2 regions of the Mesorhizobium sp. M0306 genome follow, and region 1 is predicted to be linked to the other one. Evidence: predicted binding sites of a transcription regulator. Region 1 holds the regulator's gene; the other holds the start of a gene.

Region 1 (4,396 bases):
ATCGCGACGGCCGGTCAAGAAATATGCCGCGGCCGCCGCGCTTTTTTCGATTGCGGCCTACCTCGTCTTTTCCGGCATTGTGGTAGCGGCCGAACGCAGCTTCATCATGCTGGCGGTGATGCTTATCGCCGTGCTGTTCGACCGGACCGCGCTCACCATGCGCAACCTGGCGATCTCGGCCATCGCCGTCATTCTGGTGTCGCCGCACGAGGTGGTCGGTCCGAGCTTCCAGATGTCCTTCGCCGCGACGGCGGCCCTTGTCGGCGCCTATGCAGGCTGGTCTGATTACCGCGCCGGCAGGGCCACCACGCCGCCGCCCCGGCGGTCGCCGCTACGCTTTGCCACTCGAAAGGTCCTGCTGGGCATGGGCGGCCTGGCGATGACCTCGATCATTGCAGGGAGCGCCACGGCGCTTTTCGCCATATGGCATTTCCAGCGCGTGGCGCCGCTCAGCCTGTTCGCCAATCTGGCCATCATGCCTATCGTCTCACTGGTCGTCATGCCCTTCGCCGTCCTCAGTGCGCTGGCGATGCCGTTCGGCGCGGATGGGCCTTTCCTCTACGTGATGGGCAAGGGGCTGACGGCGATGATCGCCCTGTCCGGGTGGATCTCCGAGCGCTCGCCGATCGATGCGGTCGGGCTGATTTCGCTGAGATCCGTCCTTTTGGTGACGATCGCCCTCGTCATTGCCAGCATGGCGACGACCTGGTTGCGGCTCGCGGCACTTCCTTTTGCGCTCGCCGGCTTGCTAACGACAACGCAGACGCGCGTACCCGATGTATTGATCTCGGAGGACGCACGGCTGGTCGCGCTGCCGATCGGCAGCGGTGAACTCGCGGTCAACCGGGCACGCCCGAATGAGTTCACCATCGACAACTGGAAACGCGCGCTCACATCAGAGGCTATCGTCGCGCCGGAAACACCTGGAAAGAACGATCCGCAATTCGACATTGCCGATCCGGCCGACCTACCGCCGGGCATACCGTTCATTTGCACGGACGGCCTCTGCCTTGCCAGGCATCCATCCGGCGCGATCATCGCGCAAGCCAAGGACCGCGATACTGCACGGCCAGCCTGCGCCTTTGCCAGCTTGATCGTCATCGACGACGCCACCGCCCATAATCCCTGCTACTACGACCGGCTGGTCCTCGTCGTCACCAAACGGCAACTGGCGCGCGCGGGAAGTGCGGCCGTCTATTTCGATCCACAAGCGGCAACACGCGCCGAAATCCGCTTTGCCGTCGAAAAATCATACCGGCCCTGGCACGTGCAGCGGAAATTTTCACGCGCGGCGCGGGGCCTGCCGCCATACCGCAGGGCCGACAAACCCAAAGCCGGCGCCAAGGGCGGAGCTCAGTAGCGGCGGATCAGTCCGACGAGCTTGCCTTGCACCTTGACCCTGTCTGGTCCGAAGATGCGCGTCTCGTAGGCCGGATTGGCGGCTTCCAGGGCGATCGAGGCGCCCTTGCGGCGGAACCGCTTCAGCGTCGCTTCCTCCTCGTCGACCAGTGCCACCACGATCTCACCGGGGCTCGCCGTATCGGCATTGCGGATGATCACCGTGTCGCCGTCGAAAATGCCAGCCTCGATCATCGAATCGCCTTTGACCTCGAGCGCATAATGCTCGCCGCCCATGATCATATCCGGCGGCACCGAAATCGAATGCGTCTGGTGCTGGATGGCGTCGATCGGCACACCGGCGGCGATGCGGCCCATCACCGGGATCGAAACGGCGGCGACGACATCGTCGTCATTGCCGGCTGCAGGGACGCGCGACGATGTCGGCTTGCCCTGCCGAGGGGCACCTTGCCCAAGACTGCCCTGGATGACACTCGGCGAGAACTTGCGTGCCGCATTGAGGCCGGGGGCGATCGAGTCAGGCAGGCGCAGCACCTCCAGCGCACGGGCCCGGTTGGGCAAACGGCGAATGAAGCCGCGCTCCTCCAGCGCCGTTATCAGCCGATGGATTCCCGATTTGGAAGCCAGGTCGAGCGCTTCCTTCATCTCGTCGAAGGAGGGCGGAATACCGCTTTCCTTCAACCTTTCGTGGATGAACATAAGCAGTTCGTGTTGTTTGCGTGTCAGCATAGCGACCCCCAACAGAATCAGAAAAACAAACCCAGAACAAACACTATCTGTTCCAGTTGTGTTCCGCAACTGTTTAAAGTTTAATGAATGCGTTAAGGCTCGGGAAACAAACCACGCCCCTACCGGAATGCCGCATTTTCACCCGCCGCGAGCCTCATCGCCTTGATTCTGCTGTCGTTTGCGCCCTTCTGGCTTCCTAGAAGGCGCCACTGGCATCGGCCGTCGGTCGGCAAAAGGGCACGGAATTGAACCCGTATCGACTGTGCGGTTTGGTCAATGCACCGTGAACGAAACGAACTCAAAACGCCAACCTCGGGTTAACTCCGGGTTTCCACCGCCTGGTCAGGCTGCTTCTCGCTGGTGGAGCCTTGCTGCGCGCTACCCGGTAATGGAAGAACAGTCGATGCGTGTCCGGCGTTGCGTTGAATCTTTGGGGGAGCAGGCAAATCATGACAGGAATTCCCGATCTCGCGGCCATAAAGGCGATGGATGCCGCAGATCCGCTGCGCGCGATGCGCGACCGTTTTGTGTTGCCGCAAGGAGTGATCTATCTCGACGGCAATTCGCTAGGAGCTGCTTCACGTGCCGCTTTCGATGAACTGTACAAGGCCGCGACCGAGGAATGGTCGCATGATCTCATCCGCGCATGGAACACGGCCGGCTGGTTCAACATGCCGCTTGAACTTGGCGACCAGCTCGGGCGCCTGATCGGTGCCGCGACCGGCCAGACGGTGGTCTGCGACACGACGTCGGTCAACATCTACAAGCTGCTGCACGCCGCCATGGCCATGCGTCCGCAGCGGCGGGTCATCGTCGCCGAGGGCGATAGCTTTCCGACAGACCTTTACATGGCTGAAGGTGTGGTTTCGACGCGAAAAGATACGCTGCTGCGCCTCTCGGGGGTCGACGCGCCGACCATCGAAGAGCTGATCGACGAACGCACTGCCGTGGTGCTGGTCAACCACGTCAACTACAAGTCGGGCGAACTGCGCGACATGCCGGGGCTGACGCGCAGGGCCCAGGAGGCCGGGGCGATGATCGTCTGGGATCTCTGCCACACCGCCGGCGCGATGCCAGTCGAGCTCGACAAGGCAAACGCCGATTTTGCCGTTGGCTGCACCTACAAATATCTGAATGGCGGACCGGGCGCGCCTGCCTTCATCTATGCGGCTGAGCGGCATCTTGCCGACATCCAGCAGCCGCTCACCGGCTGGTGGGGCCATGCACGGCCCTTCGCCTTCGAGCCAGGCTATGCGGCCGGCACCGGCATCCGCCGGTTTCTGTGCGGCACGCAGCCGGTCCTGTCGATGCGCACGCTGAAGGGCGCGCTCGACATCTGGAACGATGTCGACATGACGGCGGTGCGCAAGAAGAGCATCGCGCTGGCCGATCTGTTCATCGAGCTTGTCGAGGCAAGGTGCGGCGCTTACGGGCTAACGCTCGAAAGCACGCGCGACGGGGAAAAACGCGGCAGCCAGATTTCATTCATGCACGAGCATGGCTACCAGATCATGCGCGCGCTGATTGAACGTGGCGTGATCGGCGATTTTCGCGCGCCATCCACCATGCGGTTCGGCTTCACCCCGCTCTATGTCGGCTATGCCGATGTCTGACAGGCCGTCGAAGTGCTTGAGGACATTCTGCGCACCGGTGCGTGGAAGGATGCGCGCTTCGCCATCAAGGCGGCTGTCACTTGAGATTGATGCGAGAGCTGGAATCGTGAGGCTGGCGACGACGCGCCGAGCGATGCTTACGGCTACGTTGCAAGGCCATATTGCCAGGGGAGGGCGCAGGGTGTTCGAACGTCACATTGCCGATTGGGACAACGCCTATACCAACGGCGCCAACATAGCCGGCAGCGATCGCTGGCCGGCGGCCTGGATCGAGCCCGCGCGGGTTTTCCGCAACGTGCTTTCGACCGAGGGCAGGGCGCGGCTCGACATGGCCTATGGCGATAACCCACGCAACCGGCTCGATCTTTTCCTGCCGGCCATCAAGCCCAAGGGACTCGTGGTGTTCGTTCATGGCGGCTATTGGATGGCATTCGACAAGAGTTTCTGGTCGCATCTTGCCACTGGCCCTGTTGATCGCGGCTATGCGGTGGCGATGCCGTCCTACACTCTCTGTCCGCAGATACGCATTGGCGGCATCGTCAAAGAAGTCGGCGCGGCGATCGGCAAGGCGGCGGCGATGGTCGCAGGGCCGCTGATGCTGACCGGACACTCGGCCGGCGGCCATCTTGTTAGCCGGATGGTTACGGCGACGACGCCGCTGGCGCCCGAAGTGGTCCGGCGCGTTCGTCATGTGC
Region 2 (4,396 bases), on a different contig from region 1:
GCGATGCGGCGGCTGTGCTGCGCGCGCTGGTCCAGATCTGGGGACTTGATGTCGGCGATGCCGAACTGGCGCGGATCGGCCTGTCGCTCGGCGCCGACGTGCCGATGTGCCTCGCCGCCAAGCCGCTGATCGCCTGCGGCATCGGCGACGAGCTGACGCTCGTGCCGGGTTTCCCGGCGCTGGGTCTGGTGCTCGCCAATCCCGGCACTGCCGTCTCGACGGCCGACGTGTTCGAGGCGCTTGGCCGCCGCGACAATGCGGGGCTGCCGCCGCTGCCGCGCAACCTCGACTTCCACAGCATCCGCAACTGGCTGGAGATCACCCGCAACGATCTCGAGCCTGCGGCGCGCGCAATCCAGCCCGCCATCGGCAAGGCGCTTTCCGTGCTGAACAAGGCCGGAGCCGGTTTTGCCAGGATGTCCGGTTCCGGCGCCACCTGCTTCGGCCTGTTCGAGACCGGCAATGTGGCCAAGCGCGCGGCCGTCGATATTCGCAGCCGCCATCCAGGCTGGTTTGTCGCGGCGACGCGAAGCGTGACATCGGAGGCTGATGCCCATGGCCAGGATTGACGAGAGCCGCCCCTTCGTTCCCGTGCGCATCGCGGTACTGACCGTTTCCGATACGCGCAGCCTCGCCGACGACAAATCCGGGCAGACGCTGGCCGACCGCATTGCCGAGGCCGGCCATATCCTCGCCGCCCGCGACATCGTCACCGACGACCGCGACAAGATCCGCGACAAGGTCCTGGGCTGGTCGAAGGACGAAGCGATCGATGTCGTCATCACCACCGGCGGCACCGGCTTCACCGGCCGCGACGTGACGCCGGAAGCGCTGGAGCCGAGCTTCGAAAAGCGCATGGACGGCTTTTCCGAAGTGTTCCACCGCATCTCCTACGACAAGATCGGCACTTCGACGATCCAGAGCCGGGCAACCGGCGGCGTCGTCAATGCCACCTTTGTTTTCGTGTTGCCGGGCTCGCCGGGCGCCTGCAAGGACGCCTGGGACGGCATCTTGAAGCCGCAGCTCGACTACCGGCACATGCCCTGCAACTTCGTCGAGATCATGCCGCGCCTGGACGAGCATTTGCGGCGCGGCTGAAGCGAGCCAAGGGGGTCAGCCGGCTGATCCCTTCAGCGAATGACCGGCTCACCGTGAAACCGGCGGCGCGAGGGCGGCGACACGCCGAAGCCAACCTCCATCATCAGCCGCGGCGTGCGCGTCGGCACGGTGCCCATATGGAAGCCGAACGGGTCCTCGACAAAGCCGAGGCCGGCCTGCCCGGTCAGCGTAACCGGGCTCTGCTCGCCATAGACGCCCAGCACCTCTTCCGCCGAATGGCCGACTAGCAGCGTCAGCTGGTGCTTCAGGATGCGGCGGTTGTGGGAGCCGCGGACATAGACATGCGGCCCGGTGTCGGCGTCGACCGGCACCAGGTAGAAAAAGAACTTCAGCATGCGCCAGTCGTCGAGGTCGAAATGGTATTTGCCGAGCGAGGCCATGTTCTTGTCGGCGTCCGAGACGCCACCGGTCGGAAAGCTCCACCAGACGCGGGTGGTGATCAGCTTGGCCTGACTGCCGAGATAGTGCGCCGCGATGTCGAGAAGCAGCGGATCGCGCTGCACGGCGACCGCAGCGCTGCAGTCGAGGACCCGCTCGAAATAATGGCCGCTGAGCAGCGGACGGCCGAAATGCTTTTCGGCATCGGCGTGTTTTTCGGGCAGGAATTCCAGCCGGCGGTCGAAATTGCCGAAGCATGGCGTGTGCTCGGCGAAGCTGGCGATCTCCTCATGGATGGCGGCCGGCAGCATCAGGCCCGAATAGAGCCCCTCCGTTTGCAGCGCGCCAACGACGGCATCGCGATCGACGCCGGCGAACATCGTTTCACCGACATTGCGCGCCGGCGGAACGGGCTTCGCACCGCGCCAGTGCAGGCGCCGCGCCGGCATGGTGCGCGCCAGCATGAACATTGGCAGCCATGCCGGATTCTCGCGAAGGTCCGAAAGATAGGTCGGAATGCGGGCGGCGATGCGGCGCAGCGTACCGCCGTTGCGTGCGATCGCCTCGAGGCTTGCAGCGCCGGACTTTTCAGGGCTTGAAAGGGTCATCGGGGTCCTCAAAATGTCGAGGGAACAGCATCGACGTTAGCCGTCGCCGCCCGGCACACCCCAAACCCTATTCGCCCATATCGCTGGGAATGGTAACGCCCGGCCAGATTTTGTGCAATGCACAATAAACGACGAGCCGCCAGAAAATTTGCTTGGGCCCCTGAACCGGGACGGTAAGCCGTCACTTCCGCGGCGCGACCCAGATCTCGGCGTGGAGCCTCCTGGTCGCCAGGCCGCGGGCGATCGCTTCGGCGCTGCGGGCGTTCTTCGACAGCGCCGCGGCCTGACGCTTGCTGATCACCAAGCCTTCGGCGAGAGCGCGATTTCCGGCAAAGACGCGTGACAGGAAGGGCGCGCGGCTGCCGCGAGCCCGCGAGAACCGCGCCGCCATGGTTTGCCTGGCGGTATGGGCGACGACCTCGTCGATCCAGCCCTCCCCCAGCCGCGCGCCTGGTTCTAGCAAAAGCAGCCAGTCGCCCTTGGCCTGCCTGATGCCGGCGGCGATGCCGCCGCTGACATAGTGGCAGCCGGCATGTTCGGCGACGCGGTGCGTCTGATCGGTCGAGCCGGTGTCACAGACGAGAACGTCGCGCACCACGCCTTCGACCGCGCCACCGATCAGCGAGGCGAGCGTGCGGGCAAGGCCCTCCTCGTCATTCAAGGTTTCGATCAGGACGCTGAGCATGTTTAGCCGAATAGCGGAAAGCGGTGGGCAGCGCCAGTTTTTGCGGCGCGCTGCGAGAAAGTTCTTGCTTTGTTCTCATCGATGCGATAGGAATACATTCATGAGCAGAGCGATTCGACAACGGGCGGACAGTCCCTGGGAAAGGGCCAAAATGGAACAGATCGTGCGTGCCGACATTGCCGCCTTCGGCGCTGGCAGGGCAGAGATGGCGAATGCGATGATCGAGCAGAGCGGCATGCGCGTCCGCCCGGACCGCAATCGCGGCAGGTCGGCGGGCATCAATCCGTCTGGCCGTTTCGAGCCGGTCAGCCGGCATGTGTTCGACGATGGCTGGAATTCGCTGGAGGAGCTGCCGCCGTTCAAGACCGAGGTACAGGTCGAGAAGCCGCGCACCATCATCACGCGCAACGAATCGCCGGACATCTCCTTCGACCGCTCGATCAATCCCTATCGCGGCTGCGAACATGGCTGCGTTTATTGTTTCGCGCGGCCGACGCACAGCTTCATGGGCCTGTCGCCGGGGCTGGATTTCGAATCGAAGCTGTTTGCCAAGCCGGATGCGGCGCGGCTGCTCGACAAGGAATTGTCCAGGGATAATTACCAGCCGCGCACCATCGCCATCGGCACCAATACAGATCCCTACCAGCCGATCGAGAAGCAATACCGGATCATGCGCGAGATCCTCGAAGTGCTGGAGGCGCGCGGGCATCCGGTCGGCATCGTCACCAAATCGGCGCTGGTGACACGTGACATCGACATTCTGTCGCGCATGGCGGAACGCGGGCTGGCCAAGGTGGCCTTGTCGGTGACGACGCTCGACCGCATGCTGGCGCGCACCATGGAGCCACGCGCGTCGACGCCGACTAAGCGGCTGGAGGCGATCAGGCAGCTTTCGGACGCCGGCATTCCGGCCTCGGTGATGGTCGCGCCGATCATCCCCGGACTGACCGACCCGGAAATGGAGCGCATCCTCGATTCGGCGCAGGCAGCGGGCGCGCGCGAGGCCGGCTATGTGCTGCTACGCCTGCCGCTGGAGGTCGCGCCGATCTTCAAGGACTGGCTGCTGCGCCACTATCCCGACCGCTATCGCCATGTCATGTCGCTGATCCGTTCGATGCGCGACGGCAAGGACTACGATTCGGAATGGGGCAAGCGCATGAAAGGCTCCGGCCCCTATGCCTGGCAGATCGGCCGGCGCTTCGAGATCGCTGCCAAACGGCTCGGCCTCAATGCCGAGCGGCGCTCGCTGAGGACCGACCGGTTCATCCCTGCTGCCAAGGCAACCGAGCAGCTGATGCTGCTGTGACAAAGCGTCTCGCGCCAGCCGATTGAAACGGCCGGCAGCAGGCGAAAAAATCCCGTCCGGCCTGTCCTGTCCCCGGGCTTGCAGACGGTAGCCCCCTCCTGGTCCGGTGCCCCGCCCGACCCGGAGGGACTTGCGGAGAATCGGAGCCGATGCGAACCTCGCCGCACCATGGCTCGCCCGCGTTCCGATTCTCCGCTTCTCTTCGAAATCGTCGAGAGACCCGACTTCTCCTTCGAGACGAAGGCGATGGCCGAAGGCCTGTGGCCGGTGGCGGGAACGGACGAGGCCGGCCGCGGCCCG

What was found. Region 1 encodes LexA, which represses DNA repair genes until DNA is damaged. Its sites were predicted from a motif close to TGTTCNNNNTGTGTTCNG; they were not measured.
Region 2: NKI95_RS27355 (PA0069 family radical SAM protein) is a predicted target of LexA. The motif match lies at 2,850-2,867, and genes of this name have one in related genera.

Annotation. Positions count from the first base shown of each region.
Region 1 is NZ_JAMYRY010000037.1:34,795-39,190, reverse strand. It holds gene NKI95_RS30350 (ComEC/Rec2 family competence protein) at 1-1,360, shown strand, start outside; gene lexA (transcriptional repressor LexA) at 1,354-2,088, opposite strand; partial or broken gene kynU (kynureninase) at 2,538-3,785, shown strand; gene NKI95_RS30335 (hormone-sensitive lipase) at 3,883-4,396, shown strand, end outside.
Region 2 is NZ_JAMYRY010000028.1:34,154-38,549, forward strand. It holds gene NKI95_RS27335 (4-(cytidine 5'-diphospho)-2-C-methyl-D-erythritol kinase) at 1-569, shown strand, start outside; gene moaB (molybdenum cofactor biosynthesis protein B) at 556-1,098, shown strand; gene NKI95_RS27345 (phytanoyl-CoA dioxygenase family protein) at 1,131-2,105, opposite strand; gene NKI95_RS27350 (glycosyltransferase) at 2,287-2,790, opposite strand; gene NKI95_RS27355 (PA0069 family radical SAM protein) at 2,942-4,096, shown strand; gene rnhB (ribonuclease HII) at 4,265-4,396, shown strand, end outside.